4 regions of the Streptomyces sp. STAM6 genome follow, and region 1 is predicted to be linked to each of the others. Evidence: riboswitches for the same ligand, from Rfam matches in the RefSeq annotation. Region 1 holds a riboswitch; each other region holds the start of a gene.
The links. Region 1 has a riboswitch for cyclic di-AMP ahead of ACY34K_RS11060 (M23 family metallopeptidase). Riboswitches for the same ligand answer to the same signal wherever they lie in the genome.
Positions count from the first base shown of each region.

Region 2: another riboswitch for cyclic di-AMP. It lies ahead of ACY34K_RS30695 (M23 family metallopeptidase); the one in region 1 lies ahead of ACY34K_RS11060 (M23 family metallopeptidase).
Region 3: another riboswitch for cyclic di-AMP. It lies ahead of ACY34K_RS19300 (transglycosylase family protein); the one in region 1 lies ahead of ACY34K_RS11060 (M23 family metallopeptidase).
Region 4: another riboswitch for cyclic di-AMP. It lies ahead of ACY34K_RS03490 (C40 family peptidase); the one in region 1 lies ahead of ACY34K_RS11060 (M23 family metallopeptidase).

Region 1 is NZ_JBUEFZ010000006.1:174,724-182,368, reverse strand. It holds gene ACY34K_RS11075 (DNA gyrase/topoisomerase IV subunit A) at 1-2,084, opposite strand, end outside; gene ACY34K_RS11070 (M16 family metallopeptidase) at 2,273-3,607, shown strand; gene ACY34K_RS11065 (M16 family metallopeptidase) at 3,631-4,998, shown strand; cyclic di-AMP (ydaO/yuaA leader) riboswitch at 5,220-5,387, shown strand; gene ACY34K_RS11060 (M23 family metallopeptidase) at 5,400-6,182, shown strand; gene ACY34K_RS11055 (GntR family transcriptional regulator) at 6,475-7,173, shown strand; gene ACY34K_RS11050 (HPr family phosphocarrier protein) at 7,342-7,623, opposite strand.
Region 2 is NZ_JBUEFZ010000045.1:2,368-10,012, forward strand. It holds gene ACY34K_RS30680 (XRE family transcriptional regulator) at 1-241, shown strand, start outside; gene ACY34K_RS30685 (DUF6126 family protein) at 262-414, shown strand; gene ACY34K_RS30690 (tyrosine-protein phosphatase) at 433-1,245, opposite strand; cyclic di-AMP (ydaO/yuaA leader) riboswitch at 1,862-2,021, shown strand; gene ACY34K_RS30695 (M23 family metallopeptidase) at 2,024-2,917, shown strand; gene ACY34K_RS30700 (SGNH/GDSL hydrolase family protein) at 3,100-3,894, shown strand; gene ACY34K_RS30705 (TetR/AcrR family transcriptional regulator) at 3,904-4,506, opposite strand; gene ACY34K_RS30710 (carboxymuconolactone decarboxylase family protein) at 4,789-5,340, opposite strand; gene ACY34K_RS30715 (MBL fold metallo-hydrolase) at 5,538-6,761, shown strand; gene ACY34K_RS30720 (hypothetical protein) at 6,774-7,645, shown strand, end outside.
Region 3 is NZ_JBUEFZ010000015.1:29,016-36,660, forward strand. It holds gene ACY34K_RS19275 (NAD(P)/FAD-dependent oxidoreductase) at 1-862, opposite strand, end outside; gene ACY34K_RS19280 (Ppx/GppA phosphatase family protein) at 1,197-2,162, opposite strand; gene ACY34K_RS19285 (DUF501 domain-containing protein) at 2,159-2,698, opposite strand; gene ACY34K_RS19290 (FtsB family cell division protein) at 2,712-3,179, opposite strand; gene eno (phosphopyruvate hydratase) at 3,361-4,650, opposite strand; gene ACY34K_RS19300 (transglycosylase family protein) at 4,895-5,572, opposite strand; cyclic di-AMP (ydaO/yuaA leader) riboswitch at 5,576-5,744, opposite strand; gene ACY34K_RS19305 (transglycosylase family protein) at 6,005-6,979, opposite strand; gene ACY34K_RS19310 (cytochrome P450 family protein) at 7,103-7,645, opposite strand, start outside.
Region 4 is NZ_JBUEFZ010000002.1:225,613-233,257, reverse strand. It holds gene ACY34K_RS03510 (alpha/beta hydrolase) at 1-559, shown strand, start outside; gene ACY34K_RS03505 (C40 family peptidase) at 616-1,659, opposite strand; gene ACY34K_RS03500 (hypothetical protein) at 1,953-2,306, shown strand; gene ACY34K_RS03495 (glycosyltransferase) at 2,411-3,694, opposite strand; gene ACY34K_RS03490 (C40 family peptidase) at 3,735-4,901, opposite strand; cyclic di-AMP (ydaO/yuaA leader) riboswitch at 4,900-5,060, opposite strand; gene pcrA (DNA helicase PcrA) at 5,260-7,645, shown strand, end outside.

The DNA of each region.
Region 1 (7,645 bases):
CCACCCGCCGGGCGGCCCTGCGGCCGCACCTGCGAGGCCGGGTACCGCAGCAGCTGCGCGTCGGACGTGATGAAGACCAGGTCCTCCTCGCCCGTCCGCAGCTCGGCGGCGCCGACGATCCGGTCGCCCTCCTTCAGGGAGATGACCTCCAGCTCGTCCTTGTTCGCCGGATAGTCCGGCACGACGCGCTTCACCACACCCTGCAGCGTGCCGATCGCCAGGCCGGGCGACGACTCGTCCAGCGTCGTCAGGCTGACGACCGTCTCGTCCTTCTCCAGCGTGAGGAACTCCGAGATCTGAGCCCCGCCCGACAGGTTCGGAGCGGACGCGGTCTCCGGCAGCTGTGGCAGGTCGATCACCGACAGCCGCAGCAGCCGTCCGGTCGAGGTCACCGCACCGACGTCACCGCGCTGAGTCGCGGGAACGGCCGAGACGATCACGTCGTGCTTGGTGCGCCTGCCGTCGCCCTCGGGCAGCGGCTCACCGCTCGCCGTACGGGCCAGCAGGCCGGTCGACGACATCAGCACCCGGCACGGATCGTCCGCGACCTCCAGCGCCACGGCGGCGACCGGCGCACCAGCCGACTCCAGCAGCACCGTACGCCGCTCGGTGCCGAACTTCTTGGCCACCGCGGCCAGTTCCGACGACACCAGCTTGCGCAGTTCCGCGTCCGACTCCAGGATCCGGGTCAGCTCGGCGATCTCGCCGTTGAGCCGGTCCCGCTCGCTCTCCAGCTCCAGCCGGTCGAACTTGGTGAGCCGGCGCAGCGGCGTGTCCAGGATGTACTGTGTCTGGATCTCGCTGAGCGAGAACCGGTCGATCAGTCGCTCCTTCGCCTCCGCGGAGTTCTCGCTCGACCGGATCAGCCGGATGACCTCGTCGATGTCGAGCAGGGCGACGAGCAGGCCCTCCACCAGGTGCAGCCGGTCGCGCTTCTTGCCCCGCCGGAACTCGCTGCGCCGCCGCACCACCTCGAAGCGGTGGTCGAGATAGACCTCCAGCAGCTCCTTCAGGCCCAGCGTGAGCGGCTGCCCGTCGACCAGCGCCACATTGTTGATGCCGAAGGACTCCTCCATCGGCGTCAGCTTGTAGAGCTGCTCCAGCACCGCCTCCGGGACGAAGCCGTTCTTGACCTCGATCACCAGCCGCAGGCCGTGCTCACGGTCGGTGAGGTCCTTCACGTCCGCGATGCCCTGCAGCTTCTTGGCGGCGACCAGGTCCTTGATCTTCGCGATGACCTTCTCCGGGCCGACCGAGAAGGGCAGTTCCGTGACGACCAGGCCCTTGCGGCGCGCCGTCACGTTCTCCACGGTCGCGGTGGCGCGGATCTTGAACGAGCCGCGGCCCGACTCGTACGCGTCCTTGATCCCGGACAGGCCCACGATCCGGCCACCGGTCGGCAGGTCCGGGCCCGGCACGTACCGCATCAGGGTCTCCAGGTCCGCGCCCGGGTGCCGGATCAGGTGCCGGGCGGCGGCGATCACCTCGCCCAGGTTGTGCGGAGGCATGTTCGTCGCCATGCCGACCGCGATCCCGGAGGCGCCGTTGACCAGCAGGTTCGGGAAGGCGGCCGGCAGGGCCACCGGCTCCCGCTCCTGGCCGTCGTAGTTCGGCGAGAAGTCGACGGTGTCCTCGTCGATCGACTCCGTCATCAGGGAGGTGGCGTCGGCCATCCGGCACTCCGTGTACCGCATGGCCGCCGGCGGGTCGTCGTTGCCCAGCGAGCCGAAGTTGCCGTGCCCGTCCACCAGCGGGAGCCGCATCGAGAACGGCTGCGCCATGCGCACCAGCGCGTCGTAGATCGACGCGTCGCCGTGCGGGTGGAGCTTGCCCATGACCTCGCCGACGACGCGGGCGCACTTCACGTAGCCCCGGTCGGGGCGCAGCCCCATTTCGTTCATCTGGTACACGATGCGGCGGTGCACGGGCTTCATGCCGTCCCGGGCGTCCGGCAGGGCCCTGGAGTAGATCACCGAGTACGCGTACTCGAGGAAGGAGCCCTGCATTTCGTCGACGACGTCGATGTCGAGGATCTTCTCCTCGAAGTCGTCGGGCTGCGTGGTCTTCGTGCTGCGGCGGGCCATCGCGGCTGCGGCTCCTTCACCAACAAAGGCTGATCTGACGCGGACCATTGTGGACCGTCCCACTGACAACACCGACCGCGACCCGGACGAGGGACGAATCGGCGGCCCGGGAACTTCGCCAGGTGCCAGTCCGCTTGCATACAGTGGCAGGACTCTTCCACACAGCGATCGAAGGGACGTACATGCCCATGGGTCACACGGCCACAGCCCAGGCCGGCTCCGGCGGCCTGACAGCGACCGAGCACCGCCTGGCCAACGGCCTGCGCGTGGTGCTCTCCGAGGACCACCTGACCCCGGTCGCCGCGGTGTGCCTCTGGTACGACGTCGGCTCGCGCCACGAGGTCGAAGGCCGTACCGGCCTCGCCCACCTCTTCGAGCACCTTATGTTCCAGGGCTCGAAGCAGGTCAAGGGCAACGGCCACTTCGAGCTGGTGCAGGGCGCCGGCGGCTCCCTCAACGGCACCACCAGCTTCGAGCGCACCAACTACTTCGAGACCATGCCGACGCACCAGCTGGAGCTGGCGCTGTGGCTCGAGGCCGACCGGATGGGCTCGCTCCTCGCCGCGCTCGACGACGAGTCCATGGAGAACCAGCGGGACGTCGTCAAGAACGAGCGCCGCCAGCGGTACGACAATGTTCCCTACGGCACGGCGTTCGAGAAGCTGACCGCCCTGGCCTACCCCGAGGGTCACCCGTACCACCACACCCCGATCGGCTCCATGGCCGACCTGGACGCCGCCACCCTCGAGGACGCGCGGAACTTCTTCCGTACGTATTACGCGCCGAACAACGCCGTCCTGTCGGTCGTCGGCGACATCGACCCGAAGCAGACGCTCGCCTGGATCGAGAAGTACTTCGGCTCCATCCCCTCCCACGACGGCAAGCAGCCCCCGCGCGACGGCACCCTGCCCGACATCATCGGCGAGCAGCTGCGCGAGGTCGTCGAGGAGGAGGTCCCGGCCCGCGCGCTGATGGCCGCCTACCGGCTGCCGCACGACGGCACGCGCGAGTGTGACGCCGCCGACCTGGCCCTCACCGTCCTCGGCGGCGGCGAGTCGTCCCGCCTGCACAACCGTCTGGTCCGCCGCGACCGCACGGCCGTCGCGGCCGGCTTCGGTCTGCTGCGGCTGGCGGGGGCGCCGTCCCTGGGCTGGCTGGACGTGAAGACGTCCGGCGGCGTCGAGGTGCCGGACATCGAGGCCGCGGTCGACGAGGAGCTCGCCCGCTTCGCCGCCGAGGGGCCGACGGCCGAGGAGATGGAGCGCGCCCAGGCCCAGTTGGAACGCGAGTGGCTGGACCGGCTCGGCACGGTCGCGGGCCGCGCGGACGAACTGTGCCGGTTCGCCGTGCTGTTCGGCGACCCGCAGCTCGCCCTGACCGCCGTCCAGCGGGTGCTCGACATCACCGCCGAGGAGGTCCAGGCGGTCGCCCAGGCACGGCTGCGCCCCGACAACAGGGCGGTGCTGGTCTACGAGCCCGTGACCGCCGACCAGAACGACCAGGAAGAGGGTGCGGACCAGTGAGCGCCGCCGAGCCTTTGACGTCCATGGAGTTCCACCCGCAGCCGCAGCCCGGTGAGGCCAGGCCCTGGGCCTTCCCCGCCCCCGAGCGGAGCACCCTGGACAATGGCCTGACCGTGCTGCGCTGCCACCGCCCCGGCCAGCAGGTCGTCGCCGTGGAGATCTCCCTCGCCGCCCCGCTGGACGCCGAGCCGGAGGGCCTCGACGGCGTGGCCACCATCATGGCCCGGGCGCTGTCCGAGGGCACCGACAAGCACTCGGCCGAGGAGTTCGCCGCCGAGCTGGAGCGCTGCGGCGCCACGCTCGACGCGCACGCCGACCACCCCGGCGTACGGGTCTCCCTGGAGGTCCCGGTGTCCCGGCTGCGCAAGGCGCTCGGCCTGCTCGCCGAGGCACTGCGGGCGCCCGCCTTCGCCGACGGCGAGGTCGAGCGGCTGGTGCGCAACCGCCTCGACGAGATCCCGCACGAGATGGCGAACCCGTCCCGCCGCGCGGCCAAGCAGCTCTCCCAGGAGCTCTTCCCGGCGACGTCGCGCATGTCGCGCCCCCGCCAGGGCACCGAGGAGACCGTGGCGCGGATCGACTCCGCGGCCGTACGGGCCTTCTACGAGGCGCACGTCCGGCCCGCCACGGCCACCGCGGTGGTCGTCGGCGACCTGACGGGCGTCGACCTGGACGCGGTCCTGGCCGAGACCGTCGGTGACTGGACCGGCACCCCGGGCAAGCCGCTCGCCGTTCCGCCGGTCACCGCGGACGACACCGGCCGCGTGGTCATCGTCGACCGCCCCGGCGCGGTCCAGACCCAGCTGCTGATCGGCCGCGTCGGCGCCGACCGGCACGACCGCGTCTGGCCCGCACAGGTCCTCGGCACGTACTGCCTGGGCGGCACCCTCACCTCCCGCCTCGACCGCGTGCTGCGCGAGGAGAAGGGCTACACCTACGGCGTACGGGCCTTCGGCCAGGTGCTGCGTTCCGCTCCCGACGGCACGGGCGCCGCCATGCTCGCCATCAGCGGATCGGTCGACACGCCGAACACCGGCCCCGCGCTGGACGACCTGTGGAAGGTGCTGCGCACCCTCGCGGCGGAGGGCCTGACGGACACCGAGCGCGATGTGGCCGTGCAGAACCTGGTGGGGGTGGCACCGCTGAAGTACGAGACGGCCGCCTCCGTCGCCGCCACCCTCGCCGACCAGGTCGAGCAGCACCTTCCGGACGACTACCAGGCCGAGTTGTACGTCCGGCTGGCCGGGACCGGCACGGTGGAGGCCACCGCGGCGGTCGTCAGCGCCTTCCCGGTGGACCGTCTCGTCACGGTCCTCGTCGGTGACGCCGCTCAGATCAAGGAGCCGGTCGAGGCGCTCGGCATCGGTGAAGTGACCGTTGTCACGAGCTGATTGAGCCCGCCCCGGTCCGCGCGCCTCGCGCGGACCGGACACGGAACCCCGGCCTCCAGCAGGACGCCGGGGTTCCGTCGTATGTCCGGTTTGTTGGAGAGGCTGGGTGTCTGCCCTGTGGCGTGCGCTACAAAAACCCGTGTCTGTTTGGCGATTGAAAGATCTCCCGCTTAGCGTCATGTGCGCTGTCCGCCAGTTGCACGCGTCGCATCCGCGACATCGGACAGCGATCGCCGAGTCCCCGTCCGGCGCGAGCCTGGGGAGCCGGGGACCCACATCAAGTCCCCCGGGGTGAATCGGACGCCTTCGCCGGCCGGCGGAGGGGCCCGTAGGAGACCTTCCTGCTCCGAACCCGTCAGCTAACCCGGTAGGCGAGAGGGAAGGAAAGGACCAGCCACTTCATGGCGTTCACCCGTGCCACCGGGAAGCACCGTGCCCCGAGCCGTATGAGCCGCAAGAGCGCGCATGCCGCCGGCGTCGCGGCCATCGCCACCACCGGCGTCATCGGAACCCTCGCTTCCCCGGCGCTGGCCGCCGACACGGACACCCGCGCCCTCGAGGACACCGGTCTCAACCAGGCGGTCATCACCGACACCATCGCCGACCGGATCGACGCCCAGGCCGAGGCCCAGGAGCGCGAGGCCGAGGAGGCCGCCGCCCTGGCCCAGGCGCAGGCGAAGGCCGAGGCCGAGGCGAAGCGCAAGGCCGAGGCGCGCGTGAAGGCCGCCCGCGATGCCGAGGAGCGCGCCGCCCGCGAGGCCGAGCGCAAGCGCCTGAACTCCTTCACGTCCCCGGTCGCCGGCTCCTACGTCAGCACCGGCTACCAGACCGGCGGGGCCATGTGGTCCTCCGGCAGCCACACCGGCGTGGACTTCCACGCCGCGTCCGGCACCAAGGTCGTCGCCGTGGGCCTGGGCACCGTGGTGGAGGCCGGCTGGGGCGGCGCGTACGGCAACAACGTCGTGATCAAGATGCACGACGGCACGTACACCCAGTACGGTCACCTCTCCTCCATCAGCGTCTCGGTCGGCCAGACCGTCGAGCCGGGTCAGCAGATCGGCCTGTCGGGCTCGACCGGCAACTCCAGCGGTCCCCACCTCCACTTCGAGGCCCGCAGCGGCGCCGACTACGGCTCCGACATCGACCCCGTCGCGTACCTGCGCTCGCACGGCGTCAACGTCTGACCCCCGCTGCTCGAAGGCCCGCGTTCCGAAGGCCCCGGCTCCCGGCGAGCCGGGGCTTCGTCGTGCCGCCGGGCGGTCCTCCCCGGCCCCCGGCTGCCCCGGCGACCGCGTACGGCCGGTGGACGGGCGGTGGAGCGCCGGTGGACGGACGTGAGGCGGCCGGTACCGGCCAAAAGACATCCTTTATTTGCCAGTGGGCATCGGAATTCCGGGCGTACTGCAATAGAGTCACGAACAGGCGTCAAACGCTCGAGTTTCGCGCGGGTTAAGCGAATTGATGCGGAGGTTCGGTATGCGCATTCCAGCACACTCGGTGTGCACGGCGATCCGCGACGACATCGTCTCCGGTGTCTTCGCCCGGGGCAGCCGGCTCACCGAGGAACAGCTGGCGCGCCGCTACGGCGTCTCCCGCGTCCCGGTCCGCGAAGCCCTGCGCACCCTGGAGTCGGAGGGCTTCGTGACCACACGGCGGCACGCCGGTGCCTGCGTGGCCGAACCCACCGAACAGGAGGCCGTCGACCTGCTGGAGGTCCGTACGCTCCTGGAGCCGCTCGGCGCGGCACGCGCCGCCCAGCGCCGCACCGAGGCGCACCTCAAGGTGCTGCGTGGCCTGGTCAGGCTGGGGCAGGAGCGGGCCCGCCGAGACCAGGGGGAGGATCTGCGGGCGCTCGGCGGCTGGTTCCACGAGACGCTCGCCCAGGCGTGCGGCAGCCCCGGGCTGACCGCCCTGCTGACCCAGCTGAGGCACAAGATCGCCTGGATGTACACGGTGGAGCAGCCGGCCCGGCCGGTGGAGGCGTGGGCCGAGCACGGCGCGATCGTGGACGCGGTGGCACGCGGCGACGCGGAGCGGGCGCGGTCGCTCACCGCCCTGCACGCCGAGCGCTCCCTCGGCTCGCTGGTGCCGCGCCGGCCGGAGCGCCCCGAGCGGCTGACCCGTCGCGTGAGGACTTCGCAACATCCCGTAAACACCGCGGGTGCCCGCAATTAACAGCACGGCCGTATACAAAGAAGTGCTTTGTTTGCGGGGTCTGTCGAGGCTGCCCGAAAACAAAAATGAACAGCGTGCAGAAATCGGTGGAGCCGTATCACCCGGAATTCCGCGTGATACGGCTCCACCGATTTGCGCACCCTTGCGCGGAGAACCGCGTCGGGCTCGTCAGACGGTCTCGGGAAGCTCCTCGAGCCCCTCGGCGACCAGCTTCGCCAGGCGGTCCAGGGCGGCGTCCGCGCCCTCGGCGTCCGAAGCGAGCACGATCTCCTCGCCGCCCTGCGCGCCCAGGCCGAGCACCGCGAGCATCGAAGCGGCGTTCACCGGGTTGCCGTCGGCCTTGGCGATCGTCACGGGGACGCCGGAGGCCGTGGCGGCACGGACGAAGATCGAGGCGGGGCGGGCGTGCAGGCCCTCGGCCCAGCCGACGTTGACGCGGCGCTCAGCCATGGTGTTGCCCTTCGGTGCGAGG
Region 2 (7,645 bases), on a different contig from region 1:
CGACCTTGTGCGCGTGCACCCCGGGGAGGAGTGGCTGTACGTCCTGGGCGGCCGGGTGCGCCTGACCCTGGGGGACGCGGTGCACCTCCTCGATCCGGGCGACAGCGCGCATTTCGACTCGCTGACCCCGCACCGCATCGCCGCCGCCACCCGGGGCGGTGCCGAGCTCCTCTTCGTACACACCCTTGTCCAGAGCCCCGCCGAGGAGCTCTGCCTCGGCGCGCCCGCCCCTCGGCGCTGACTCCCCGGAGGTTGTCCGTCATGTCCCAGAACCCGGCCTCGAAGTCCGCCGAGGGCGAAGAGCGGAAATTCCCTCTCGGGCTGGCCGTCAGGCTCTTCGCCTATCTCGTGGCGGGCCACCTCGTCGCGGCCTTCCTCTATCTGCTGTTCCTGCTCGGGGGCCAGAACCAGTAGCCACCCGCCGCGCGGGGCTCAGCCCTCGTCGAGCAGGCGGTCGCGCAGCCGCTCGCGGGTCTCGGGCGAGAGCCGCAGGCCCTCGGAGAAGTACCGCTCCGTGCTGCCCCAGGTCTCCTCGATGGTCGAGAAGGCCGTCGCCAGGTACTCGCGGCGCGCGTCGAAGAGGGGACTGAGCAGCTCCATCACCTCGGGCGACATGCCGGCGGGCGAGGAGTCGGCGCGGTGCACCTTGTAGCGGCGGTGCGGGTCGTTGGACTTGAGGTAGTCCTCCTCGATCGCCTCGCGCTCCACACCGACCGCCAGCAGCGCCACCGCGATCGACAGCCCCGCGCGGTCCTTGCCCGCCGCGCAGTGCAGCAGCGCCGGGACGCTGTCCGCCGCGAGGGCGTGCAGCACCCGGCTGTGCTCGGCGGTGCGGTCCTTGATGATCGCGCGGTACGCGGCCGTCATCCGCCCGGCCCCCTTGCCGTCGGCGAGGATCCCGCGCAGCTGCTCAAGATCGCCTTCGCGCACCATCCGCCAGAATTCCGCGCCGTCCGCCGGGTCCGAGAGCGGGATGTTCACGTTCCGCACACCGGGCAGGGCGACGTCCGGGCCCTCCAGTTTCTGGTCGGCGGCGTTGCGGAAGTCGAAGATCGTGTGCAGACCGAGCGAGGAGAGGAAGGCCGCGTCCTCGCCCGTCGCGTGGGCGAGGTGGCCGCTGCGGAAGAGCAGGCCGTGACGGACCCGCCGGCCGTCCACGGTGGGAAGGCCGCCCACGTCACGGAAGTTGCGCACACCGGTCAGCTGGGGTTCGGTCGACGAGATCTGCGGCAGCTGCTGCGTCACGGCGGCTCCTCCGTGTCTGCGGTCGGCGGTCCTCGCCGACGATGTCGCGGCTCCGACGATACGACACCGGTGCGTGAGGCAATCATCTCCCTGCGGGTCGCACATCCGTTGCCCTGCCCATGGTCAGCGGCCGCATGGTGCTCGTTCCTGTTGGATGATGTTCACATCTGGGGCCCTGGCTGGCGGGCGCGCCCGGCGGCGGCCCCCGTCGCTGAGACCTGCTTTCGGGCGGCACGGTCGAGCGGCTCTGCTTCTGTCCCGATTCAGCATGTTTTGCTCGCCGACCCCGACCGTGGATGCATTGAGTGGTCTAGTAGCTGAATGACGGTTCTGTCCGTATTGGCCTGTAAGGGTTAACGTGCCCCGGTAGAAAGGGAGATGGGTCGGGCCGCGTGAGCAGCGTCATAAAGGTGACCGTCCGTGGCGAAGCGCCGCTCCCAAATCCGGTGCCCACAACGGCAATTCATGATCCGTAATCCACGGAGGGTGACGGGAATTACGGGCGGCATCTCGGACGGAAATGGCCTTTTCCACGCGACGGCTTGTTACCGCGGACCCGGCTCGCTTAACGTCGCCGCAATCCGGCCGGACCAGCCGAATCCTGCCGCCGACCGGAATTCATAACCCACCCACGTGTGGCAGGAGCGGGGGACCCAGGTAGTACGCCGGAACCGGAATTCGCGGGCCGGCTAGGGGTTAAGTCGCGTCGACCGCGCGGCCGGGCATCTCCAGCCCGAACCCGACAGCTCACCTCGCAGGCGCCGGAGAGGAATTCGTCATGCCCGCGAAGGGTAAGCACCGCCGTCCCAAGAACAGCCCGCTGACTCGTCGTTTCGTCGCCGCCGGAACGGGCGGCGCCGCCCTTGCCCTCCCGCTGCTCGGCGCGACCGGCGCCCACGCCGCGGACCAGAGCGCCCCGGCCGTCTCTCCGCAGACGGTGGTCGCCGCCGCGAAGGCCGCCCCCGAGACCGCCGCCAAGGCCGCGCCCCGCATGTACACCGTGGTCGCCGGCGACTACCTCGCCAAGATCGCCCACAACAAGAACGTCAAGGGCGGCTGGCAGAAGCTGTACAAGGACAACCGCAAGGTCATCGGTGACGACCCGGGCCTGATCCTGCCGGGCATGAAGCTCACGCTGGGCGCCAAGTCCACCGCCAAGGCGCCCGCCAAGCCCAAGGCCGACACGACCCGCACCGAGTCCCGCGCCTCGCGCTCCGCCGCCAAGGCCGAGGCCCCGGCGCCGAAGCCCGCCGCCGAGACCAGCGGCTCCGGCTTCACCGCCCCGGTCTCCGCCGGTGTCACCACCCCCTACCGCGCCTCCGGCTCCATGTGGTCCTCCGGTTACCACACCGGTGTCGACTTCGCGGCCTCCTCCGGCACCAGCGTCAAGGCCATCGGCGCGGGCACCGTCGTCTCCGCCGGCTGGAGCGGCGCGTACGGCAACGAGGTCGTCATCAAGCACGCCGACGGCAACTACTCGCAGTACGCCCACCTCTCCTCCCTCTCCGTCTCCTCCGGGCAGACCGTGAGCGGCGGCGAGCAGATCGGTCTCTCGGGCTCCACCGGCAACTCCTCCGGTCCGCACCTGCACTTCGAGGTCCGCACCGGTCCGGGCTACGGCTCCGACATCGACCCGCTGGCCTACCTGCGTCAGCACGGCGTCTCCATCTGAGTCCGTCAGGGACCCTTCTGACGCTCCGGCACGCGTCCCGCGTGCGTCCGCTGCCCGGCACCTCGTGCCGGGCAGCGGCATATTCCGGCTTGGGCGAATCTTGACCGGTGGCGTATCTCACCCCACGTCAACCCCTCCTTACGGTCGCGTAGGTCACATCGGAAGGGGAAAGATGTGCTCCCGTGGCAGACGATTCGACATTCAGAGACAGTGACGTATTCGGGTCGTACGCGGCGATCGGTGACAGCTTCACCGAGGGCGTCGGGGATCCCGGTCCCGACGGACAGTTCGTCGGCTGGGCGGACCGCCTCGCGGTCCTGCTCGCCGACCGGCTCACCGATCCCGAGACGTTCCGGTACGCCAACCTCGCGGTGCGTGGCAGGCTCCTCGACCAGATCGTCGAGGAACAGGTCCCCCGGGCGAAGGAACTCGCCCCCGACCTCGTGACCTTCTGCGCGGGCGGCAACGACATCATCCGGCCCGGCAGCGACCCCGACGACGTCGCCGAGCGGTTCGAGCGGGCCGTCGCCGACCTGACGTCCGCCGTCGGCACCGTGCTCGTGACGACCGGTTTCGACACCCGCGGCGTGCCGGTGCTGCGTCATCTGCGCGGCAAGATCGCCACGTACAACGGCCATGTGCGGGCCGTCGCCGACCGGTACGGCTGCCCGGTGCTCGATCTCTGGTCCCTCAAGACCGTGCAGGACAGGCGGGCCTGGGACGACGACCGGCTGCACCTGTCGGCCGAGGGCCACACCCGGGTCGCGCTGCGCGCCGGCCAGGTGCTCGGCGTCGACGTCCCTGCCGACCCCGACCAGCCGTGGCCACCGCTGCCGCCGCGCGGCCCCCTCGAAGTCCGCCGTGACGACATCAACTGGGCCCGCGAGTACCTCGTGCCGTGGATCGGCCGGCGGCTGCGCGGCGAATCGTCCGGCGACCACGTCTCGGCCAAGCGGCCGGACCTGATGCCGCTGTAGGGGACCGGTTCAGGTGCGGCGCCCGAGGCCGAGCTCCCGGTCGAGCGCCTCGTCGGCCCACTCCAGCATGGTCGCGTGGGAGACCGAACCCGCGTAGGCGGTCATCTGCACGGCCAGTCCGTCCAGGAAGGCGGTCAGCCGGCAGGCCGCCGCCGCGGGGTCCGCGCAACGGAACTCGCCCGCCGCGGCGCCCTCGGCGATCACCTCGGCCAGTGCCGCCTTCCACTGCCGGTCGAGGTCGCCCGCCACATCCCGCAGCGCCGGCTCCCGCAAGCCCGCCGCCCAGCCCTCGATCCACAGCCGCCAGCCCTTGGCCTGACCGGTGGGGGCGTACCAGCGCACGGCGGACCTGAGCCGGCGGGTGGCCGCGGTCCGGCGCCCCAGCAGCTTGCGCAGATGCGTGAGATCGCCCTCTGCGGCGTACGAGAAAGCGGCCGCGACGAGCTTCTCCTTGGTCGAGAAGTGGTACAGGACCAGCGCGTTGCTCACTCCGAGCGCGGAGGCGACATCGGCGATCCGCACCGCCGCGACGCCCCTGAGCTGGATCTGCTCGACGGCGGCCCGCAGCAGCTCCTCACGCCGCTCGGCCACGCTCAACCGCACTCTGCCCACGTCGTCCCCCTCGTGCCGCCGATTCCAGCGCCGGCTTCCCCCGGGGCCGTCCGGTACCGGTCGCAGTACCAGCCGAAACGCTCCGCGATCACCGGCAGTCGGTCCGTGACGATAGCGCGCCGCCGCACCCGGCGCCGTACCGTCGCGCACGGCCGCTCCGGCGTCCCGGCGGCCGACCGCGCGCATCGCGCCGTGGCGGGCCCGTCCGCGACGGCGGTGGTCACGGACCGGGCCGTGCGCGGAGGCGGGCCGGCCCCTTCCCGACGCCGGGGCGCGCGCACGTCAGATCGGTCGCAGCTCGCACTGGTCCTTGAAGCCCTGGCTGGTCAGCCCCAGCGCGGCATTCATCCGGGACCTCAGGTTCTCCACCGCCACCATCGCGGTCAGCTCCACGAACGCCGGCTCGCCGAGGGCCACCCTCAGCCGCTCCGCCAGCTCGTCCCCGACCTCCGGCGGGTTCGCGGTCATCGCCTCCGCGTACGTCAGGACATCCCGCTCCAGCGGGGTGTACGCGTCGCTGTCGCGCCAGACCGGGATGTCGTGCAGCTTGCGCACGTCCATCCCGCGGCGGGTGTTCTCCCAGTGGCCGTAGTCCATGCACCAGCTGCAACCGATCGACGCCGCCGACGCCATCTCCGCCAGCGCCTTCAGGCCGGGGTCGAGCTGCCGCCACCTCGCGACGGCCAGCTCGAAACGGAGCTGGGCGCGCAGCACACGCGCGTTGTGCGCCACCGCGAGCACCGGGTCCAGCACCTTGCCGTAATGACGCCTGGAGTACCACTCGACGGCGCGGAAGAAGAGGGTGCGCGGAGGGGTGAGCGAAACGCGGGCCATGTCGGACTCCTCGGTTTATGGTCGGGCCTTCACTCATGGGGACGGACGGGATGCCGCCGGATGTGACATGCCCGGCCCCGCCGCCGCGGCGCGCGGCCCGCCCCGCCGCTGTGAGACCGGACACCCCCGGGGCCCGGCCCCCGGTGGGGTCACAGCCCCCGCCCATAATGAAAAGACCCGAATCCACTGGAGGTGCTGTGACCGGCGCTCACTCCACGCGTCCGCTGCGTTCCCGGCTCCGTTCCCTGCGGCCCGCCGCCTTCGGCGCGGACGCCACGGGAGAGCGGCTGGAGCGCATACGCCGCTCGCCGAACTTCTCGGACGGCGCCTTCCAGAACCCGGAGGGCACCCGGCACAGACCCTCCGGCTCCCCGGTGGAGTTCGCGAAGATCTACTTCCAGAAGGACGCGAGGATCCGCCGCTCCCCGGCCGGCACCGTCCCCGTGCACGCCACCACCGTCGCCGACCTGGCCAAACCCCCGTCGTCGGGACTGCGGCTCACCTGGATGGGACATTCCAGCGTGCTCGCGGAGATGGACGGAAGCCGGATCCTGTTCGATCCGGTGTGGGGAGAGCGCTGCTCGCCGTTCCCCTTCGCCGGCCCCAAGCGGCTGCACCCCGTGCCGCTCCCGCTCGCCGCGCTCGGCCCCGTCGACGTCGTCGTGATCTCCCACGACCACTACGACCACCTCGACCTGCCCACCATCCGCGCCCTGGCCTCCACGGACACGGTGTTCGCTGTCCCGCTCGGCGTCGGCGCCCACCTGGAGCACTGGGGAGTGTCCCCCTCCCGGCTGCGCGAGCTGGACTGGAACGAGTCGACGCGGGTCGCGGGCGTGCAGCTGACCGCGACCCCCGCCCGGCACTTCTGCGGCCGGGGCCTGCGCAACCAGCAGCACACCCTGTGGGCGTCCTGGGTCGCCGAAAGCTCCGGACATCGCGTCTACCACAGCGGGGACACGGGGTACTTCGACGGCTTCAAGGACATCGGCGCCGCGCACGGCCCCTTCGACGCCACCATGATCCAGATCGGCGCGTACAGCGAGTACTGGCCGGACATCCACATGACCCCGGCCGAAGGCATGCGCGCCCATCTCGACCTCCAGGGCGGCAGCCCCTCCGGCGTGATGCTGCCGATCCACTGGGGCACCTTCAACCTCGCCCCGCACCCGTGGGCCGAGCCCGGTGAGGGCACGCTCGCGGCCGCCGCCGAGGCGGGCGCCGGCGTAGCGCTGCCCCGCCCCGGAGAGCCCTTCGAGCCGACCGCCGAGTCCGTACCGGACGCACCGTGGTGGCGCGGGGTCGCCCACGTCCCGTCCGGAGGATGGCCCTCCGCGACGGTGCCCCTCGTCGCCGACAAGCCGGCCCTCGAGGGCACCGGCGCGGCGGAGGAGGCCCGGGCGACCGAGCCGACCCGCTGACGGCTGACCGCGGTGGGTCAGAAGCGGGAGGAGGAGGCGGCGGAGGAGCGGCCGGCAGGGGAGGGGGCACCCGAGGCGGTGATCCACGCCGAGGAGGCCGGGTCGCTCACGGCCCGCGGCCGGGTCGAGCCGCTGCCCGGGCAACGGCTCGCGCTGCGCACCGAGGGTGGTATCGAGGTCCACGACCGGGAGGCGTTTCTCACCGGCGGGTCCGAGCCCCTGTCCTCGCTCGCCACACCCGGCCACGCGCGAGCCGCCGTCACACCGGACCACGGCTTCCTCGTGGCCCACGGGACCGGTCTGCGCTCCGTCACCCCCGACGGCGAGAAGCGCTGGGAACTGGCGCACGACCCCTGGCACGGCGGCTTCCGGGAACCCCGGCCGCCCGGGGCGCCGGCCGTCAGTCCCGACGGCCGGCTGGTCGCCGCGGTCGTGCCGCGCCTCCTCGCCGACGACTCCGAGGGCGCGGTCCTCCTCCACGACGGTCCGCCCCGCCGGCGGTACGGCTACGACGCCCTGCTGCTCATCGACGCCGCGACCGGCGAGATCCGCGCCCGCCACCGGCTCGCCGACGTCTCCGGCACCGTGACGATGTGCTGGCACCCGGACGGCACGGTACTCGCCGTCTCCTGCTGGATGGCGTGGCACAGCTGGTCGACACGGTGGTTCGACACCGGAGGCGGCGAGTTCACCGTGCTCGGCGGCGCCGCCGCCCTGCACGAGGTGATCGGCTTCGTGCCGGGCACCTCGCGCGCCCTGACCCTCCGCCGGGCCGAGTTCATGACCGCGGACGACGAACGCGACGAGCTCGCCCTCCACGACACCACCCGGGACGCCCCGCCGCTCGTCACCGATCTGCACGAACTGGCGAGCGACCCGGAGAA
Region 3 (7,645 bases), on a different contig from region 1:
CGTGACCACGCGGGCCCAGCGGGAGGCCGAAGCGGGCGAGCGCCGGGTTCGGCTTGACGCCGGCGGTCCACACGATGGTGTTGGAGTCGACCTCCAGACCGTTCTTCAGCACCACGTGGCCGTCGACGCAGGAGTCCATGGACGTCGAGAGGTAGACCTCGACCCCACGGCCCTCCAGGTGCTCCTTGCCGTACTTGCCGAGCTTGGGCCCGACCTCGGGAAGGATCTTGTCCGCGGCGTCGACCAGGATGAAGCGCATGTCCTCGCGCTTCACGTTCTTGTAGTACTTCGCGGCGTCACGAGCCAGGTCCTCGACCTCACCGATGGTCTCCGCGCCGGCGAAACCGCCGCCCACGAAGACGAAGGTCAGCGCCTTGCGGCGGACCTCCTCGTCGGTGGTCGAGTCGGCCTTGTCGAGCTGCTCGAGGACGTGGTTGCGCAGGCCGATGGCCTCCTCGATGCCCTTCATACCGATGCCCTGCTCGGCGAGGCCGGGGATCGGGAAGGTGCGGGAGACCGCGCCCAGCGCGATGACCAGGTAGTCGAAGGGCAGCTCGTACGCCTCGCCGACGAGCGGCGCGATCGTGGCGACCTTGCGGTCCTGGTCGATGGTGGTGACCCGGCCGGTGAGTACCTCGGCCTTGGGCAGCACGCGTCGCAGCGGGACGACGACGTGCCGGGGCGAGATGCTGCCGGCGGCGGCTTCGGGGAGGAAGGGCTGGTAGGTCATGTACGACCGGGGGTCGACGACCGTGACGGTCGCCTCTCCGTAGCGCATCTTCTTGAGAATGCGCCGAGCTGCGTACAGGCCTACGTACCCACCGCCTACTACGAGGATCCTGGGACGCTCCGTGGTGCTCATGCCATCGAGTATCCACCCGCCTCAGGGGGGCTGCTCGTGCGCCCCTTCACAAGGTCCGGGGAGACCTCTGCTACACTCCGCCGCCCACGTGACCGAGGTCATGGCACGGCAGGGGAACCACGGTGTACGGGAACGCGTTGTTCACCCCCCGTGAACTGGGCGAGCGAGGACTTTGTAACGGTGGACCACCACGCCCGTTCACGCCGCGGAAACAAGGCTGGGGGCGTGTTCCGCTGATGAATCAGGGCCCCGACCGCCGCCCGGAGGGCCCAAAACCCTCTCCGAGACGCCCGCTGGGGCCCTTTTCTTGTGAAGAACTTCACGAACTTTTTCGTCAGGCCACCGACCAGGCGATTCCATCGAGGATGTCGTGCTCGCTGACGACCACCTCACGGGCCCCGATCCGCTCCATGATCTCCAGCAGGACCAGCGCCCCGGAGACGATGACGTCGACCCGCCCGGGGTGCATCACCGGGATCGCGGACCGCTCGTCGTGCGTCGCCGAGCGCAGCCGCCGGGTGACCTCGGCGACCTGCTCGTAGGAGATGTGGGAGCGGTGGATGGCGGCCGACTCGTACCGCTCCAGCCCGAGCGCGATCGCGGCGACCGTGGTGACGGATCCGGCCAGGCCGACCAGTGTGCCGGCCTCACGCAGCGGCACGGTCTCCTCGGCCAGGTCCAGCGCCGCCCCGATGTCGGCGCGGATGGCCGCGATCTCCTCGTCGGTCGGCGGGTCGTGCCGCACATGACGTTCGGTCAGCCGTACGCAGCCGATGTCGACGGACCGGGCCGCCCGGACGTGCGCCTCACCGACCACGAACTCGGTGGAGCCGCCGCCGATGTCCACCACCAGGTACTCGCCCGCCCGTCGCGCACGACCCTTCGGAAGAAGGCGCTCCGCGCCCTTCTCCTCTTCACCGTCGAGTTCCTTGGTGGCCCCGGTGAAGGAGAACTCGGCCTCCTGGTCACCGGTGATGACTTCGGGTTCGACGCCCAGGATGTCGAGCACCCCCCGCACGAAGTCGTCGCGGTTCTCGGCGTCCCGGGAGGCGGAGGTGGCAACGAAGCGCACCCGCTCCGCGCCGTGCTCCTTGATCACCTCGGCGTACTCGCGGCAGGCCGCGAAGGTCCGCTCCAGCGCCTCGGGGGCGAGCCGGCCGGTGCGGTCGACCCCCTGGCCGAGCCGGACGATCGTCATCCGGCGGTCCAGCTCGACGAGTTCACCCGTGTCGGGGTGGACGTCCGCGACGAGGAGGCGAATGGAGTTCGTGCCGCAGTCGATCGCGGCGACCCGGGTCATTCGGCGGACTCCTTCTCGTCCGAGCAGGGCGTGACGCAGGGGCCCTTCGCCCACCACTCCGGCAGCATGGCGATCGCCTCGTCGCCCAGCGGGTTGACGCCGGGGCCGGCCGCGAGCGAGTGGCCCACCAGGACGTGCAGGCACTTGACCCGGTCCGGCATGCCGCCGGCGCTCGGGAACCCCTCCAGGACCTCGATGGCGTCGCGGCGCGCGATGTAGTCCTCGTGCGCGGCCCGGTAGGCGGCGGCCAGCTCCGGGTCGCTCTGGAGCCGCTCGGTCATCTCCTTCATGACGCCGTTCGCCTCCAGCGTGCCGATCGCGGAGGCCGCGCGCGGGCAGGTGAGGTAGTACGTCGTCGGGAACGGCGTGCCGTCCGGGAGCCGGGGCGCGGTCTCGACCACGTCCGGGTTGCCGCACGGGCAGCGGTGCGCGATGGCGCGCAGGCCACGGGGCGGTCGGCCGAGCTGTTCCTTGAACGCCGCGACGTCCGCCTCGGTCGGCTCGGTGCGTTCGGTCTGCGGAGGGGGCGTTTCCATGCCTGCCTTGCGTCTACTCGTCGGTGCGGTCGGCGCTGTCCACGCCGTCCCAGAGGTTGGAGTACCAGGGGCGGTCGGCCGCGCCCTGGTCGGTGCGGCGCTCGCGCACCGCGTCGGGGTCGATCACCGTGTACCCGGTCTCGCCCGGCATCACGTAGTGCAGGTGCTCGCGGGCGAGGCGCCGGATGTAGGCGTCGTCCTGGAGCCGGGCCTTCTCGTCGCGCAGCTGTTCGACGCGTCGGCTCGCCTCGTCGGCCAGCCGCTCCTGCTCGGCGATCTCGCTCTGCTGCGAGACGTACTGCCGCATCGGGTAGGCGAGGGCCACCACGAGCGAGCAGACCACCAGCGCGAGGAAGGCGGCGCGCCCGGTGAGCCGCGAGCGACGGGCCTGCCGCCGGCTCTGGGAGCGGTAGACGCGGGCGGCGGTCTGCTCGCCGAGCAGCCGCAGCCTGGTCGCGGTGGAGAACCGGTCCCGGGCCATCGCCTCCGCCTCCCCTTCTCTGCACGTGCGTACGTCCCCGCACACGGTACGGGACCGAGTGCGGGGACGTACGTAAGGAGCGGGTGCCAGCCGCGGGAGAGGAGCCGGGTCAGCCCTCGAACCGACTGTGCCTACTGGTCCGCGAAGCGGCTGTGCCTACTGGTCCGCGAAGCGGCTGTGCCTACTGGTCCGCGAAGCGGAACCGCGGGAAGGCGCTGCGGCCGGCGTACACCGCGGCGTCGTCGAGGATCTCCTCGATGCGCAGCAGCTGGTTGTACTTGGCGACGCGCTCGGAGCGGGCCGGGGCGCCGGTCTTGATCTGGCCGCAGTTGGTGGCGACGGCCAGGTCGGCGATGGTGACGTCCTCGGTCTCGCCGGAGCGGTGGGACATCATGCACTTGAAGCCGTTGCGCTGGGCCAGCTCGACGGCGTCCAGGGTCTCGGTCAGCGAGCCGATCTGGTTGACCTTGACGAGCAGTGCGTTGGCGGCGCCCTCCTCGATGCCGCGGGCGAGGCGCTCCGGGTTGGTGACGAACAGGTCGTCACCGACGAGCTGCACCTTGGAGCCCAGCTTCTCGGTGATGGTCTTCCAGCCGTCCCAGTCGTCCTCGAACAGCGGGTCCTCGATGGAGACCAGCGGGTAGGCGTCGACGAGCTCCGCGTAGTACTCGGTCATCTCGGCGGCCGAGCGGGACTTGCCCTCGAACTCGTACGAGCCGTCCTTGTAGAACTCGGAGGCGGCGACGTCGAGGGCGAGCGCGATGTCCTTGCCGGGCGTGTAGCCGGCCAGCTTGATGGCCTCGAGGATGAGGTCGAGGGCGTCGCGGTTGGAGTCCAGGTTCGGGGCGAAGCCGCCCTCGTCGCCCAGGCCGGTGGAGAGGCCCTTGTCCTTCAGGACCTTCTTCAGGGTGTGGTAGACCTCGGCGCCCCAGCGCAGGGCCTCGGAGAAGGACTCCGCCCCGATCGGGGCGATCATGAACTCCTGGATGTCCACGTTGGAGTCGGCGTGCGAGCCGCCGTTCAGGATGTTCATCATCGGCACCGGCAGCAGGTGCGCGTTCGGGCCGCCCAGGTAGCGGAAGAGCGGCAGGTCGGACGCCTCGGAGGCGGCGTGCGCGACGGCGAGGGAGACGCCGAGGATGGCGTTGGCGCCGAGCGAGGACTTGTCCGGGGTGGCGTCCAGGTCGAACATCGCCTGGTCGATCAGCCGCTGCTCGGTGGCGTCGTAGCCGACGAGCTCCGGGCCGATCTGCTCGATGACGGCGAGGACGGCCTTCTCGACACCCTTGCCGAGGTAGCGGTCCTTGTCACCGTCGCGGAGCTCGAGGGCCTCGAACGCACCGGTGGATGCACCGGAGGGGACGGCAGCACGGCCGGTGCTGCCGTCGTCGAGGCCGACCTCGACCTCGACCGTGGGGTTGCCTCGGGAGTCCAGGATTTCCCGGGCTACGACGACGTCGATGGACGGCACGAGCATCTCCTTCTGGGATGTGACGCGTGGAGTGCGAGGTCTCTTTGGCCTTGCGGCAAGAGCCTAACCGGCTCGGGGTCCCTGACCAGCCGACGCCCGCCTCCTGGGACGAAAAAGGGCTCACGAGTCTGCATTACGCACAAAACGCCACGAAACTTACTGGTCGGTAGCACTTTTGCGCGAGGAAACCCCGACCCGGAGCGCACGGGGGAAGGGCACTCCGGGCCGGGGTGGTGTGCGGGGGTCAGCCCAGGTGGAGCTGCTGGCCCGGGTAGATCAGGTCGGCGTCCTCGACGATGTCCTTGTTCAGCTCGAAGAGCTTCTTCCAGCCGCCCTTGACGTTCTTCTCCTCGGCGATGGTGGAGAGGGTGTCGCCGGCCTTCACCTTGTACTCGCCGTCACCCTTCTCGACCTTCTTGCCGGTCGGGGTGGTGACGGTCTTGGACTCGGCCTTCGGCGCGGTGCGCTGCTGGCTGCGCGTGGTCGGCTGCTCGGCCTTGCGCTCCTGCGGCTTCGGCTGGGCCTGCTGGGCGGCGGCGCCGTCGTACGAGGCGTTCGACAGGCCCACGCCGCAGCTCGGCCAGGCACCCTTGCCCTGGCCGGCCAGGACCTTCTCGGCTATCTCGATCTGCTGCGACTTGGACGCCTTGTCGGCGGTGGGGGCGTAGGCCGTGCCGCCGTACGCGGCCCAGGTGGAGGCGGAGAACTGCAGGCCGCCGTAGTAACCGTTGCCGGTGTTGATCGACCAGTCGCCGCCGGACTCGCACTGGGCGACCTTGTCCCACTCGGCGGCCGTGGCGGCCGAGGCGGACGTGGCGCCGATCAGGGGGGCGGCGACGGCGGCACCGGTGATGCCGGCGAACGCGGCGAACCGGGCGGCCTTGGACGGGCGACGGTGCTTGGCCTTGCCGGAGAACAGCATGGGACATCTCCTCACCGACGCCTACGAGGTGAGCTGTCGGGTTCGGGCGGTGACTGCCCGGCCGCGCGACTGGCGCGCGGCTTCACCCCAAGCCGGCTCCGGGCCATCTCTCAATGGCCGGGCCCGGCACAAACCTTGGGTCCCCCGCTCCTGCCTTCGGCGCATGACGCGACGACTGTTCCCGACGGCCGGCGGCAGGATTCGGCGTACCGGTCGTAGGGGCCCGCGGTGGCGAGCGGTCCTGACCGTAAGCGCACACCTGCCCGAAGTTCAAAGACGGACATCAGGGATGAACCGCCCTTACTTACCGACTCCGAGCAGGTGTTTGCGCAGGTGAGAAGTGAAGCGACAGGAGTTTGCGGTCGTGACGCACCAGTTGGGACAAAGAGACTCTTGTCTCACTTGCACAGAACCGGACATACGGCCGCGAACTCACTCCTGCGCGGCAGGCTCCCCGGCAGGCTGACCGGCCGTCAGATCCAGGCTCTGACCGGGGCGAATGAGGTCCGGGTCGGTCCCCACGGTCTCCTTGTTGCCCTGGTAGAGCGCAGCCCATCCCCCGGGCAGCTCGTGCGCGACCGCGATGGCGGAAAGACTGTCGCCGGGGCGGACGGTGTACTCGCCGGACTCGACGCTCTCCGGAGCGCGGGCCGACCCGTCACCACGAGAGGGGTGTTCGCCCGCTTCACGCCCGTTGTCCGGATTGCCGGTCTCCGTGGCGCCGGCGCCGGGAACGGCCGGCTCGGTCGGGGTCGCCGAGGTGCCGGGGGCCGCCGGGGTGCCCTCCGGGGCCTCCGCCGGGTCGGGCTCGCCGCGGTGCTTGCCGGTGCCGGGCGTACCGTCGGCGGCGCCGCCGGCCGGAGCGGCGGGCGGCTCGGTGGACGGCGCCGGGTCGGGCGTCGCGATCGGGTCCAGCGGGTCCGCCGGGGTCGTCTCGGCGGGCTTGTCCTCCCCGGCCGGGTCGGTGGGCTTCGCCGGATCCGGCTTGGCGGGGGCCTCCTCGGTGGGCGTGGCGCCCGGCGCGGGGGTGTCCTCGCTCACGAGTCCCGCGATGGGGGCGCAGGTCTCCCAGGCGGCCGACCCCTGCGCCGCGTGCACCTTCTCCGCGACGGCGATCTGCTGGGCCCGGCTCGCGAGGTCGGCCCGCGGGGCGTAGGCGAGGCCGCCGTACGTCTCCCAGGTCTCCTGCGACATCTGCAGGCCGCCGTAGTAGCCGTTGTCGAGGTCCGCACTCCACATGCCGCCGGACTCGCACTCGGCGACCCGGTCCCAGGTGGTGGCGTCCACGGCCGACGCGGAACCCGCGCCGAGCAGTGGAATGGCGATGGCGGATCCGGTCACCCCTGCCGCGACGATGATGGCGGGGGCTTGACGGGGTCGTCGGTGCCGGCCGTTCCCGGAGCGCATGCGGTGAGCCTTTCGCGTGACTGCTGAGGTGACGGTGAAAGTAGCGGCTCTCGAACGTCAGTCACAAGTCGATGCACTGGAGATTACGCGAAGATCACAGATATGACGGAGCGTCAGTTGACATCACTCCCCAAAGGGGGCGAACTCGACCGGGAGCGTGCGCAGTCCACGCATAATGAGCCCACCACGCCACCGCAAATCGGCCGGATCGCCCGCAAGTCGCAGATCGGGCAGACGGGTCAGCAGGGTAGCCAGGGCGGTCTGCCCCTCCAGCCGGGCGAGCGGCGCGCCGAGGCAATAGTGGATGCCGTGCCCGTACCCGAGGTGCTGGTTGTCCCGCCGCGCCAGATCGAGGGTGTCCGGACGGTCGAACCGCGCCGGGTCACGGTCGGCCGCGGCGAGCACGACGAGCACCGGGTCGCCGGCCGCGATCCGCTCGCCGCCGATGGTGAGCGGCTCGGTCGCGAAGCGCCAGGTCGCGAGCTCCACCGGCCCGTCGTAGCGCAGGAGTTCCTCGATTCCGGTCTCCAGCAACTCCCGCTCCCCCGCCGCGATCGACGCCTGCAGCCGCGCCCGCTGGTCCGGGTTGCGCAGCAGCGCGTACACCCCGTTCCCGATCAGATTGACGGTGGTCTCGAAGCCGGCGAAGAGCAGGATGAACGCCAT
Region 4 (7,645 bases), on a different contig from region 1:
GGAGCGCGGCGAGGTCGCCCCGTTCATCATCGTCGCGCCGCGCACCACGCTGATCGACGCGGACACGGGCTGCGCCAACATCCCGGGCCGGATCAACGCCGACACCTGGCTGAGCGTGGACGTCCGCAAGATGGTCATCGACAATTTCCGGGCCTCCGACCGGGCCGACGGCTGGGCCGCGGCCGGTTACTCGGCCGGCGGTCACTGCGCCGCCAAGCTGGCGCTCGCCCACCCCGACCGCTACCGCGCCGGTGTGAGCCTGTCCGGCTACAACGACCCCGCCGCGGAGAAGACCTCCCTCGCCGCGAAGGACCCGGAGCTGCGCCGGGCCAACAACCCGCTGGAGATCCTGAAGTCCGCGCCGAAGCCGCCGCGCACCGCCCTGTACGTCTCGGGTGCCAACGGTGACGGCTACCAGTCCGGCCTGGCGCTGCGGAGCTTCGCCCAGCCGCCCACCACCGTGAAGGTGGTCGAGGTGGCGGGCGCCCACGACACGGGCGTGTGGAAGGAGCAGGTGCCGGACGTGTTCCGCTGGCTGACCCGCCACGTCAAGCCGTAGCGCACACCCCCGGACGACCGTCCAGGGAGCCGGACCGGGGACTTTCGAAACACGCCCTAGCCGACCCGGGTCGCGCCCGCCCAGGGCATCTCGTCGAGCGGCGCGATCCGGACGGGCGCGCCCGGGCGTGGCGCGTGGATCATCTTCCCGCCCCCGATGTAGAGCCCGACATGGCTGACGCCCGAGTAGAAGAACACCAGGTCGCCCGGGGCCAGTTCGGCCCGGGAGACCCGCTGCCCGGCGTTGATCTGGGTGTAGGTGGTGCGGGGCAGTGAGACCCCCGCGGAGCGCCACGCGGCCTGCGTGAGCCCCGAGCAGTCGTACGCCGAGGGCCCCGTCGCGCCCCATACGTACGGCTTGCCGAGCGCGCCGTAGGCGAAGGCAACGGCCTGCGCCGCCCGCGGGTTGGGAGCCTGGACCGCGCCACGCGGGGCGGCCCGGTCGGCGCGGGCGGGCGACGTCGTGCCCCCGGCGTCGTACCGGGCGCGCTGGGCGGCGGTGAGGCGGTCGAGCAGCCGCTCGGCGGACGCGATCTTCTGCTGGATCGTGGACTTGTGGCGGCCCAGCGCGGCCTGGTGGCCGGTCAGCTCGCGCAGCCGGCCGTCGGCCTCGCTGTGCAGCCGGCGCAGTTCGGTGAGCTGGCGCTGATAGCCGGCGATCACGGCGGCCTGCCGGTCCCCGGCCCGTTCGGCGAGGGCGGCGCCCTCGAGATAGCTGTCGGGGTCGGAGGAGAGGGCGAGCTGGAGGGCGGGGTCGAGGCCGCCGCCCCGGTACTGCGCGGTGGCCGCCGAGCCCAGGGCGTTGCGGGCGGTGTTGAGCCGGGCGGTCCTGCGGGCGGCCTCGTCGCGCAGCTCGTTCAGCGAGGCCCGGGCCGTGTCCGCCTTCTCCTTGGTGCCGTTGTACCGCTCGGTGGCTTCCTCGGCCTCCTGATAGAGCTTGTCGACCTGGGCCTTGACCTGGGCGGGGGTCAGCCGGGGCTCGGCGTGCCCGGAGCCTTCGAAGGCGGTGGCGGTCGCCGCCCCGGCCAGCGCCAGGGTGACGGCGGTGCGGCCGGCCGGTCCGCCGAGCGGGCGCTGCTTGGGCTTCCGGTGTGCTGCCACGAGGGCGGTCACTTCCCTTCCTGCCGGGCGGGGGCGGCGGGGTGGCCGACTGCCGTCCGGGGAGTCGGGGGACGGCGGTGGGGAGAGTCGGCCACCTGGGGGAGGACGCTAGGCGCGGGGGTCACGGGGAAGCGGGGGCATGACCGTAATTGGCCGCGATTGAGGTTTCACGCCCGAGTGAGAGGGGCAGCGCATGTTCGGAATCCCACGCTCCGGATCAGCTGTGACCGTTGCGGCGATTGAGGCAACCCTGCCCGGCGTCCGGTGGTATGGCCCCCGTTAGGCTCCGCCCCATGGACGTACTCATCAATGTCTTCGTCGCGCTGCACATCATCGGCATCGCCGCCCTCCTCGGCGGATTCCTGACCCAGATGAAGGCCATCGGCGCGGGCACGGCGCGGTTCGTCCCCGCGATGCTGCACGGCGCGCTGACCATGCTGGTCACCGGTGTGGTCCTGGTCGGCCTCAACCAGGCCGACGACCAGACCGTCAACAACCTCAAGATCGGCGTCAAGCTGGCGGTCCTGGTCGTGATCCTCGGCCTGGTCTACGTCAAGCGCGACGAGGAGCGGGTCGACAAGGCGGTGTTCGGCGCGGTCGGCGCCCTGACCGTCGCCAACATCTTCATCGCGACCCTCTGGACGTGACGCGGCCGCCCCGGCCCGACGCCCGGGCCGGGGCGGCCGACGGGGCCTGACGCCCGGCGGCCCCGCCGGGCTCGGCCGGACGCCGGGGCCGGGGCGGCCGGCTGTTACCCGGCCGCCCGCTCGATCAGGTCCGCCCCCCGCCGCAGCCCGTTCCGGCTGCGGATCGCCGCGCCGGTGGCGGCCAGCCGCTCGCGCAGCGCCGTGTCGGCGAGCAACCGCTCCAGCGTCCCGGTGAGTTCCCCGTCCGTGAAGCGGTACGTGTCCAGCCGTACGCCGAGCCCCAGCTCGTGCACGCGCTGCGCGTTGTCGTACTGGTCCCAGAACAGCGGCAGAAGGATCATCGGCTTGCCGAAGTGCAGCGACTCGGTCGTGGTGTTGTTGCCGCCGTGCGTGATCACCAGATCGACGTGCGGAAGGATCGACGTCTGCGGCAGGAACTCCGCGCCCCACATGTTCGGGGCCAGCTCGATCTCCTCGTGCAGCGGCCCCTTGGAGACGATGTAACGGTGCGGGGTGCGCGCCAGTACGCCGATGACGCGGCGCATCAGCTCCACGTCGGCCGAGCCCAGCGAACCCAGAGAGAAGTACACCAGCGCGCTGTCGCCGTCGCCGCTCGCCAGGGTCGGCGGCATCGTGAACGGCTCGTCCGTCTCCCGGACGCAGGAATCCAGGCGGTGCCAGGACGACGGCAGCGCACGCGGGTAGTCGACCGCCTCCGGGAACACGTACAGATTCGTCCCGGCCTCGTGGATGAACTCCAGGTCGGGCAGGGGCGGGGCTCCCCGGCCGACCACCCAGGCGTTGAACTCCTCCCACAGCGCCCGGTGCGTGCGGTCGTACTCCGCCCGGAAGTCCGCCCATCCCGCCGGGTCGCCGGCCGGATAGCCCGAGAAGGCGGGCGGGACGTCCGGGGTCCTGATCTCCAGCGGGTTGCAGGAGGTGATCCGGACGAACGGCCGGCCCGCGGTCAGCAGGGCCGGGAACGCCACCACGTTGTCCTCGACGATCACATCCGGCCGGACCCGCTCGACGATCGCCTCCAGCTGGGGCTCGCAGTACCGGGCACCGGCGATCAGCTCCTCCCACACCGGCCTGATCCAGCCGCCGAGCTGCTCCAACGTCGGCTTGCGGAACTCCGGCGCGGTCTCCCTGACGAAGTCCTTCCAGAACTGCCCGGCGTCCCGCTCGCCCTCCGCGGGAGGGGCGAGGTCGACGAGATCCTCCTCGAAGCCGAGCGGGCGGAGCTTTCCCCGCCAGGATGCCTCGGCGGCGAAGACGACCCGGTGTCCGCGCCGGCGCAGCACATCGGCGATCCCGACGCAGTTGTTGGTCGGTCCGTAAGCGCTCTCCGGCACGAACAGGACGGTGAGCCGTCGGCCGGTCGTCACTTCCCCCTCCACGCTTTCCCCCTCCGCGTGCGCGCGGTGGTCAGGCCGGGCGCACGCTGCCGTAGATCGGCATGTAGTAGATGGACTCCTCGCGGACGTTGGTGCCCGGCTTCGGCGCGTGAATCATCATGCCGTCGCCCTTGTAGATCCCGACGTGGCTGATGTCGTCGTAGAAGAACACCAGGTCACCGGGGCGCAGATCCTCGGTGGCGACCCGTGTGCCGACCTTCACCTGGTCCCACGTGGTGCGCGGCAGGTCGACACCGGCCGCCTTCCACGCCGCCTGCGTCAGTCCCGAGCAGTCGTACGAGCTGGGGCCGGTCGCGCCCCACACGTACGGCTTGCCGATCTGGGCCGCCGCGAAGGCGAGGACCTTGTCGGCCTTGGTGGCGGCAGCCGTCTCGTCCGCGGGCGGCGGGGCCTGCTCCTGCTGCTCCTGCTGCTCCTGTTCCTGCTGTTCCTGGCGCTCGCGTGCCGCCTCGGCCTCCGCCTCGGCCTTCGCCTTCTCCTCGGCCCGGCGGCGGGCCTCCTCCTCGCGCTCGCGCTCCAGCTCGGCGAGCCGGGCCTGCTCCTGCGCCGTCAGCTGCGACAGCAGCGCCCGCGCCTCGCCGAGCTTGCGCTGCACGGTCTGCTTGGTCGCCCGCAGCGAGGCCTGGGAGGCGGTCAGGTCCTCCAGGCTCTTGGAGGCCTCGACGCGCTTCTTCGCCGCCTCCGCCTGCTGTGTCTGGAACTCGGTGACCGTCTCGCGCTGCCGGTCCGTGAGCCGGTCCATCAGCTGCGTCTGGTCGACGAACGACTGCGGGCTGTCCGCGAACATGAGCGCGGCCGTCGGGCTCACCGCGCCCGAGCGGTACTGCGCCGCCGCGTAGGCGCCGAGCTCGCGGCGCGACTCGTTCAGGGCGTCCGTGCGCTTGGCGATGTCGTCGAGCATGCCGCCGACCTCGCGCCGCTGCTCCTCGGTGGCCTCCTTGGCCGTGTTGTACTGCTGCGTCGCCGTGCCGGCCTGCCGGTAGAGGTCGTCGACCTTTCTCTGGACCTCCTCGACGGTCGGCTTGCTGTTGGGGCGCGGTTCCGCGGGCGCCGCGGTGGCGCCCTGGGTGGAAAGCAGACTGACTCCGGCGATCGCGGCCGTCGTGACCCCGACGGCAGGGGAGTGGGAGCGGGTCGTGCGGCTGCGCGGCTTGCGATGCGACGCCAAGGCCGGCATCTCCTTCCGTGGACCGCCTACCGGGTTAGCTGTCGGGTTCGGGCGGTCGGAAGGTGCCCTACGGCCGTGCTGGTGCGGACCGATTCACCCCGGTTGTACATGGTGGGTCCCCGGTTCCGAACTTTCTTGCGGAAAGCGCGGATTCGGCGTGGGCGGCCCGGTTGGCGTGGTTCGCCGATGCGGGTACGGGCCGCTTGGGCGAGCACGCTAGCCAACCTGTGGTGGTGCTGTGAAGGATGATGTTCGATATGCCCGATACGTTTTCGTGACCTTCTCCGTGGGTCACCCGGAAACTCCTGTGGGTGACGGATCCCGTTCGGCCACGGCTGTCAGTGGGGCGGCCTAGACTCAATAGGCGATGAGCAGCCTCTTTGACGACAGCTTCCTGGCGGACCTGCGGAACCACACCTCCGAGGAGCCCCCACCGCCGCCCGAGGACTCCGAGGGCCACGGCCCGGCCCCGGAGGAGATCCCGCACGCCCTCTTCGGGGACCGCTTCGACGTGCCCCCGGCCCGGGACCCGCACTACCGCAACGGCGCCCCGCGCCCCGTCGTGGACGCTGCCGCGCTGCTCGAAGGGCTGAACGAGCAGCAGCGTGCCGCCGTCGTCCACACCGGCTCCCCGCTGCTCATCGTGGCCGGTGCCGGATCGGGGAAGACCCGCGTCCTGACCCACCGCATCGCGCACCTGCTGGCCACCCGGCACGTCCACCCCGGCCAGATACTGGCGATCACCTTCACCAACAAGGCCGCCGGTGAGATGAAGGAGCGCGTGGAGCAGCTCGTCGGCCCGCGCGCGAACGCCATGTGGGTCATGACCTTCCACAGCGCGTGCGTGCGCATCCTGCGCCGCGAGTCCAAGAAGCTGGGCTTCACCTCCTCCTTCTCGATCTACGACGCCGCCGACTCCAAGCGCCTGATGTCGCTGGTCTGCCGCGACCTGGACCTCGACCCGAAGAAGTTCCCGCCGAAGTCCTTCAGCGCCAAGATCTCGAACCTGAAGAACGAGCTGATCGACGAGGAGACCTTCGCCGACCAGGCCGCCGACGGTTTCGAGAAGACGCTCGCCGAGGCGTACCGGATGTACCAGGCGCGGCTCCGCGAGGCCAACGCCCTGGACTTCGACGACATCATCATGACCACGGTCCATCTGCTCCAGGCGTTCCCGGACGTCGCCGAGCACTACCGGCGCCGCTTCCGCCACGTCCTCGTCGACGAGTACCAGGACACCAACCACGCGCAGTACACGCTCGTGCGGGAGCTGGTCGGCAGCGGGTACGAGGATCTGGGCCCCGCCGAACTGTGCGTCGTCGGTGACGCCGACCAGTCCATCTACGCCTTCCGCGGCGCGACCATCCGCAACATCCTCCAGTTCGAGGAGGACTACCCGGACGCGACCACCATCCTGCTGGAACAGAACTACCGTTCCACGCAGACGATCCTCTCCGCCGCCAACGCCGTCATCGAGCGCAACGAGAGCCGCCGCCCCAAGAACCTGTGGACGAACGCCGGAGCCGGCGCGCAGATCACCGGCTATGTCGCCGACACCGAGCACGACGAGGCGCAGTTCGTCGCCGACGAGATCGACCGGCTCACCGACGCGGGCGACGCCAAGGCCGGGGACGTCGCCGTCTTCTACCGCACCAACGCCCAGTCCCGCGTCTTCGAGGAGATCTTCATCCGCGTCGGCCTGCCCTACAAGGTCGTCGGCGGCGTGCGCTTCTACGAGCGCAAGGAGGTCCGAGACGTCCTGGCCTACCTGCGGGTGCTGGCCAACCCCGAGGACAACGTCCCGCTGCGCCGCATCCTCAATGTGCCCAAGCGCGGTATCGGCGAGCGCGCCGAGGCGATGATCGACGCCCTCGCCCTGCGGGAGAAGATCACCTTCCCGCAGGCGCTGAAGCGGGTCGACGAGGCATACGGAATGGCGGCCCGCTCGGCCAACGCCGTCAAGCGCTTCAACACCCTCATGGAGGAGCTCCGCACCATCGCCGACTCCGGGGCCGGACCGGCCGTCGTCCTCGAGGCCGTACTGGAGCGGACCGGGTACCTCGCGGAACTGCAGGCCTCCACCGACCCGCAGGACGAGACCCGTATCGAGAACCTGCAGGAGCTCGCCGCCGTCGCCCTGGAGTTCGAGCAGGACCGCGGGGAGGGGGAGGGCGCCGGCACGCTGGCCGAGTTCCTGGAGCAGGTCGCCCTGGTCGCCGACTCCGACCAGATCCCCGACGAGGACGAGGAGGGCTCCGGCGTCATCACGCTCATGACGCTGCACACCGCGAAGGGCCTTGAGTTCCCCGTGGTGTTCCTGACGGGCATGGAGGACGGCGTCTTCCCGCACATGCGGGCCCTCGGCCAGACCAAGGAGCTGGAGGAGGAGCGCCGCCTGGCGTACGTCGGGATCACCCGTGCCCGCGAGCGGCTCTATCTGACCCGGTCGTCGATGCGCAGCGCCTGGGGCCAGCCCTCGTACAACCCGCCGTCGCGGTTCCTGGAGGAGATCCCGGGCCGCCACCTGGAGTGGAAGCGCACCGGTCCGGTGGCCAAGTCGGCGGGCCCGGTGTCCGGCATCACGTCCTCGCTGTCCTCGTCCCGGAGGCGCTCCGGCCCGTCCGGCTTCGCCACCGGCCGCACCGGCGACAAGCCGGTGATCTCGCTGGCCGTCGGCGACCGTGTCACCCACGACCAGTTCGGACTCGGAACCGTGATGGCGGTGACGGGCGCGGGCGCGGACGCCCAGGCGA